2 linked regions of the Ketobacter sp. MCCC 1A13808 genome follow. The protein of the gene in region 1 interacts with the protein of each later gene in a pairwise test. Links are inferred from orthologs where the notes say so. Each region holds a gene or a part of one and is shown in the gene's direction. Other genes may lie near its edges.

Region 1 (3,277 bases):
TAGTGGCTCAGGTGGCTGGCCACCCGTAACCCCAGAATCGACGCTATATTGATAATGCTGCCGTGTTTGCCTTGGCTGTTCATGCGTCGCGCCCCTTCCTGCGCCACCATAAAGGCGCCCTTCAAGTTGGTGTCAAGCACCCTATCCCACTCGTCTTCCGTGACTTTCAGCAGCGGATTACTCAGACCGATACCCGCATTGTTGATGACCACATCGACACACCCGAAGGCCCCTTCCGCCTGGTCAAATGCACTTTTGATACTGGCCTGATCCGACACATCCATAACCACAGCCAAACAGCGGCCACCGTCCTGTTCGATGCTTTCCTCCAATGCCAGCAACGGGTCACGACGACGGGCAGCCACCACCACATTCGCACCCTGGCGCGCCAGCACCGGCGCGAAACGCTGGCCAAAACCGCTGGACGCGCCCGTCACCAGAACCACCTTGCCTTGCAGACCAAAATCGACATCACTCATGGAAAAACCCTTCTTCAGCGTGTTTATATGACTCAGTGGTCAACGAGGATACGGCAATCACTATCCGCTTCCAATTCACCACTCCGACAGATTTGTACCCATAAATAACAGCCAGCGTGTAAAATGACGAGCCCCGATGTTGTTTCAACCATGAGTGCAGTCCGTGAGCAAGCTGAATCCCCGCCAATCCGAAGCCGTCAAGTACATAGACGGGCCCCTACTGGTATTAGCCGGCGCCGGCTCTGGAAAAACCAGCGTTATCACGCAAAAAATTGCCTATCTGATTCAGCAATGTGATATCCCCGCGCACCGTATTGTAGCTCTTACCTTCACCAACAAAGCCGCTCGTGAGATGAAGGAGCGCGTCAGCCAGATCGTAAAGGGCAAGCAAGCCCGCGGATTGACCGTATCCACATTCCATAATCTGGGGCTGAATATTATCCGCAAGGAGCTGAGCGCGCTTGGACTTAAAAACGGATTCTCCATATTTGATGATCAGGACAGCCGCACCCTTTTAACCGAGCTGCTGCACAAGGACAGCGAAGTGGGCGCGGATGAGATCGGCCAGGTACGCAACGCCATCAGCAGCTGGAAAAATGATCTGGTGTCCCCTTCGATCGCAATCTCCCGCGCTGCAGATGAAGAGGACATGCGCGCAGCGCACACCTATGCCCAATATGACCGCATGCTGCGCGCTTATAATGCCGTGGACTTTGATGACTTGATTCTGCTGCCTAGCTTGTTACTGCGTGACAATGAAGACATTCTGGAAAAGTGGCGTAACCGTATTTATTACATGTTGGTGGACGAATATCAGGACACCAATTCGTCCCAATATTTATTGGTTCGCTTACTGGTCGGCAATCGGGCCCGCTTTACCGTGGTAGGCGACGACGATCAGTCCATCTATGCCTGGCGCGGAGCACGACCGGAAAACCTGGCGCAACTGGCGGAAGACTATCCCAGCCTGAAAGTGATTAAACTGGAACAAAATTATCGTTCTTCCGGACGTATTCTGAAATGCGCCAACCAGGTCATCGCCAACAACCCACACGTATTTGAAAAGCAATTGTGGAGCGAACACGGTTATGGTGATCCGATCAGGGTAAAACGTTGCCGCAGCGAAGACCACGAAGCGGAGAAGATTGCCGGAGATATTCTGAATCAGCACATGCAGAACAAACGGCCCTTTAAAGATTTCGCCGTGTTGTATCGGGGCAACCATCAATCCCGCTTAATCGAATTAAAAATGCAGCAATTCCAAATCCCCTACAAAGTCAGTGGCGGCTCGTCTTTTTTTTCCCGTGCTGAAATCAAGGATGTAATGGCGTATTTGCGAGTGCTGATCAACAGCGACGACGACAATGCCTTTTTGCGTATTGTGAACACGCCTCGCCGGGAGCTTGGGCCCACCACATTGGAAAAATTGGGCCAATACGCGCAAAACCGGGAACGCAGTTTGTTTTCCGTGTGCTGCGAAATGGGTTTGGGCGAAGTGCTCAACACCCGGCAGCATTCCATGCTAAAACGCTTCCACGACTGGATTGAAGAAACCCGCGACAATCTGCAACGGGGCCATGCAGTGGCTGCCATCAAACAAATGCTGCGTGACATAGATTACGAAAACTGGCTGGTAGAACAATCCTCCAGTTCCAAAATGGCCGAACGACGCATGGAAAACGTCTGGCACCTGGTGCAGTCCATAGAGCGCATGCTGGAAAAATCCGATGATGAAAACGATGTGGAATCGGTGATCAGCAAACTCATTCTGTTGGATATTCTGGAACAACAAAAAGAAGAGGACGATTCTGACAAGGTGCAGTTGATGACCCTGCATGCCTCGAAAGGACTTGAGTTTCCCTATGTATTCCTCATGGGCATGGAAGAAGAACTGCTGCCCCACCGCTCCAGCATTGAAGAAGATAATATCGAAGAAGAACGTCGCCTGATGTACGTGGGAATTACCCGCGCAAAGAAAGAGCTCACCATGACCTACACCGCTAAGCGCAAACAATACGGTGAAGAGTTTGAACCGACGCCAAGCCGCTTTCTGGATGAAATGCCACAGGATGATTTGGCCTGGGAAGGACGCGGCGAGAAAAAATCAAAAGAGGAAAGTCAGGCCTTGGGGCAGGCACATTTGTCGAATCTGAAAAATTTGTTTGATTAGGATGAAGGAATCCGGGCCAAAAAAAGGCTGGTGCGAACACCAGCCTACTCGGAGAGAAACGTTATCTCAAAACCTTAACCGTCAATTGGCAAGCTGTAATTCAGTACGAATTTCAGGTCGTCATCAACCTCTCCGTCGATCTGCTGACTTAATGTAAATGAAAGATTATCATTGTAAGCATAGCTGACATTAACGTGAGTCATGTTACTGCCCGTGGCAAATCCATCATCATCGGTTTCAGGGCCCCGGATATCATGCTTTCCTACCAAAATTGAGAAAGCATCGTAGCTATAGCCCACGGTGTAATAGGCGTTGCCTGACCCCCCGGCAATATTGTCGTATGCCGTTACGCTAAAACCTGCGAACCCCAGCGACAGAACCGCATCGGTCAATCCACCGAAATCATCAATAATACCACCGGTATCTGCCAATACCTCATCGGGTGCGGACGGATACATATAGTTCCAGAGACTCAGATCAACGCTGAAGCCACTAAATTCCGCACCATAACCTGCGAACAGGTCGTACTCAGTGCCCCAACTGCTATCACCTGAAGAGGCCCATAAACCGGTATAGAAGCCGCTGTTAGAATAGGTAAGATCACCGGAAACGGCTGCACTGCCGTTAC
Region 2 (3,207 bases), on another replicon or contig:
AATTCAAAAGAGGTATGAGTGATGGAAGTCATTTTACTAGAAAAGAACCGTAACCTGGGCGAACTGGGTGACAAAGTGAAAGTACGTGCTGGTTTCGGCCGTAATTTCTTAATCCCTCAAGGTAAAGCCGCTCCGGCTACCGAAGAGAATATTAAATATTTTGAAGAGCGTCGTGCCGAACTTGAGAAAGCCGCTGCCGATCAACAGGCCGCCGCGCAAGCGCGAGCTGACAAAATCACGGAACTGGGTAGTGTAACGATTCCCGCCAAGTCCGGTGATGAAGGCAAGCTGTTTGGTTCTGTGGGTACTCGTGACATCGCAGATGCATTGACCGCCGCTGGTGTAGAAACCGTTAAAGCGGAAGTGCTTATGCCCAACGGTGCGATCCGCAACACCGGTGATTTCGAACTCGATATCCAGGTGCACAGCGACGTTACTGCGACCATCAAGGTTTCTGTCGTTCCCGAATAAGCCTTGTGCCGGCCTGCTGATAGCAGCCGATACAAGCCGGGAGGCTTCAGTCATACCTAGCAAAACTCTGGTAGCTTAAGGGCTGCCGGAGTTTTGTCGTTTCAGTCTCTTGTTATTGAGCGCAGTCACTGTTTGCACTGCCACTTGAACAGCCGTTACACTTGACGCAACTCCTTTCCTTAAAAGCACAAAGTATATAGCGCATTGAAACCCTATGAGTGAATCGCCCATCGAGCTGTCCCTGGATGCCGATATGCAATCGGCGTCGATCAAAGTACCCCCTCATTCCGTGGAAGCAGAACAATCTGTTATCGGCGGTCTCATGCTGGACAACCAGACCTTTGATGACGTGTCTGAGATCACTTCGGATGTGGATTTTTATCGTCGTGACCATCGCCTGATTTTTCGGGCGATCAGTCAGCTGGCGGAGCTGGGCCGCCCCTTTGATGTGGTGACCCTGGGTGAGGCATTGGATAACGCCGGTATTCTCGAGGACAGTGGCGGCATGGGGTATCTGGCGTTGCTGGCCAAGAACACGCCCAGTGCCAGTAACATCAAAGCCTATGCTGAAATCGTGCGGGAACGCTCAGTGCTGCGGCAGATGATTTCCATCTCCAGCGAAATTGCCGACGCGGCGTTCCACCCGGAGGGGCGCAGTTCTACCGAGCTTCTGGATGAAGCGGAACGTAAGGTGTTTGGCATTGCGGAACAGGGTTCCAAGAAAGGCGGCCCGCAACCGATTAAAGACGTGCTCAAATCCACTGTGGACCGGATTGATCAGATGTTCAAATCTGACGAGAAGTTCACTGGTATCCCGACGGGATTTACTGATCTGGATGAAAAGACCTCCGGCTTGCAGGCAGGCGCTTTGGTGGTGGTGGCCGCACGGCCGGCCATGGGTAAAACGACGTTTTCCATGAATATGGCAGAGAATGCGCTGATCCGTACCGGCAAGCCGGTTTTGGTGTTCAGTATGGAGATGCCGTCGGAGCAGATCGTGATGCGGATGCTGGCCTCACTGGGGCGTATTGATATGTCGCGGGTGACCTCCGGTAAGCTGGAGGAGGATGACTGGCCTCGTTTCAGCTCGGCCGTCAGCCTGTTGGCAGAACAGAAACTCTTTATCGACGATTCTGCTGGTTTGAGCCCTACGGAGATCCGTGCGCGGGCTCGCCGGGTTGCCCGGGATCAAGGTGAAATCGGTCTGATCATGATCGACTATATGCAGTTGATGCAAGTGCCGGGGGCGGAAAACCGGGTCAACGAAATCTCTGAAATCTCCCGCTCCCTGAAAGGCTTGGCAAAGGAGATGGAATGCCCGGTGATTGCATTATCGCAGCTTAACCGTAGTCTGGAACAGCGGCCCAACAAGCGGCCCATCATGTCGGATTTGCGGGAATCCGGAGCGATCGAGCAGGATGCGGATATCATCATGTTTATTTATCGTGATGAAGTTTATAACGAGGATTCTGACGACAAAGGTACGGCGGAAATCATCATAGGTAAACAGCGGAACGGTCCCATCGGTACTGTTCGTCTGGCCTTCCTGGGCCGTTACACCCGCTTTGAGGATCTGGCGCACAACAATTATGGAGAATACTAGAGCCTGGGCCGAGATTGATCTGGCCGCTTTACGCCACAATTTACAAGAAGTGCGAAGGTTGGCTCCCCGCAGCCGGGTGTTGTCGGTGATCAAATCCGACGGTTATGGGCATGGCAGCGTACGGGTCGCCCAAGCCCTGCTGGGCAGCGATGCTTTCGGGGTAGCAACCTTCAGCGAAGCCCTGATTTTGCATAAAGCCGGTGTTAAAGCGCCGCTTCTGCTACTGGAAGGCGTAATGGACGCGGATCAGTTACAGCAAGCATCGGCGCTTGGTTTTCAGATAGTGGTGCACGCGCAGTGGCAGCTCGACTTGCTCTTCAATACACCGATTCCGGAAGCGGTTGCGGTGTGGCTTAAGATTGATACCGGTATGCACCGCCTGGGGTTAGCGCCAGCGGATTGTCTGGCGACCTGGAACCGGTTGCAACGCAGCGATAAAGTGCAGTCAGTGGTGCTGATGAGCCATCTGGGCTGCGCTGATGAAAGCGCCCACCCGTTAACCGATGAGCAGTGCGCACGCTTTACCGAGCTGGTAGACCGCTGCGCCGCAACGAATGCCAGCCTGGCAAATTCGGCTGCGGTGCTCACCGCACCGGATCATCATTACCAATGGGTGCGGCCGGGCTTGATGCTCTATGGTGCGTCGCCGTTGCCCCATCGTTCGGCCAGCAATGTTAATCTGAAACCGGTCATGCACTTGCAGGCACGCATCTTTTCCTTGCGCACTGTTTGTGCTGGGGACAGCGTCGGCTATGGCGCCACCTGGAGAGCACTGCGTGACACTCGAGTAGCCATCGTCACCATTGGCTACGGTGATGGTTATCCCCGCCATATCAACAGTCAGGCGCAGGTGTTAATTCAGAATGTGCGTTGCCCGGTGATTGGCCGCGTTTCCATGGATATGCTGGCAGTGGATGTGAGTCAGCTTGGCGCTTTGCCGTTGCATACTCCGGTAACGCTTTGGGGACCGGGGCTACCCATAGAAGAAGTTGCGCAGTGGGCCGGAACGATCAATTACGAATTAATGTGTCAGGTCACCCAGCGGGTAGCGCGGGTGTATTCAGAGGCAGAACTTTAAGATTCATTTTTTATAATCCATTTTTTAAGGTTTAGAGCGCAATGGCAAAAGCTAA

Evidence for each region.
Region 2: the proteins of rep (region 1) and dnaB interact in binary tests that used the Escherichia coli proteins (3 or more experiments, as listed by UniProt). The link is inferred for Ketobacter sp. MCCC 1A13808 from one-to-one orthologs.

The regions. Positions count from the first base shown.
Region 1 is NZ_VRKW01000003.1:619,652-622,928, reverse strand. What follows is about bases 197-3,145. They hold rep (DNA helicase Rep), read left to right. Parts: upstream 197-642; coding sequence 643-2,649; downstream 2,650-3,145. Other genes in these bases: FT643_RS09545 (TorF family putative porin), read right to left, coding at 2,724-3,145; FT643_RS09555 (SDR family NAD(P)-dependent oxidoreductase), read right to left, coding at 197-479. In the rest of the region: more of FT643_RS09555, read right to left, coding at 1-196; more of FT643_RS09545, read right to left, coding at 3,146-3,277. UniProt on the Escherichia coli protein: Rep helicase is a single-stranded (ss)DNA-dependent ATPase involved in DNA replication; it can initiate unwinding at a nick in the DNA. It binds to ssDNA and acts in a progressive fashion along the DNA in the 3' to 5' direction.
Region 2 is NZ_VRKW01000002.1:154,952-158,158, reverse strand. The notes cover bases 1-2,879. They hold dnaB (replicative DNA helicase), read left to right. Parts: upstream 1-685; coding sequence 686-2,074; downstream 2,075-2,879. Other genes in these bases: alr (alanine racemase), read left to right, coding at 2,061-2,879; rplI (50S ribosomal protein L9), read left to right, coding at 22-471; FT643_RS04660 (hypothetical protein), read left to right, coding at 1-22. Also shown: more of alr, read left to right, coding at 2,880-3,152; DNA repair protein RadA, read left to right, coding at 3,194-3,207. UniProt on the Escherichia coli protein: The main replicative DNA helicase, it participates in initiation and elongation during chromosome replication. Travels ahead of the DNA replisome, separating dsDNA into templates for DNA synthesis.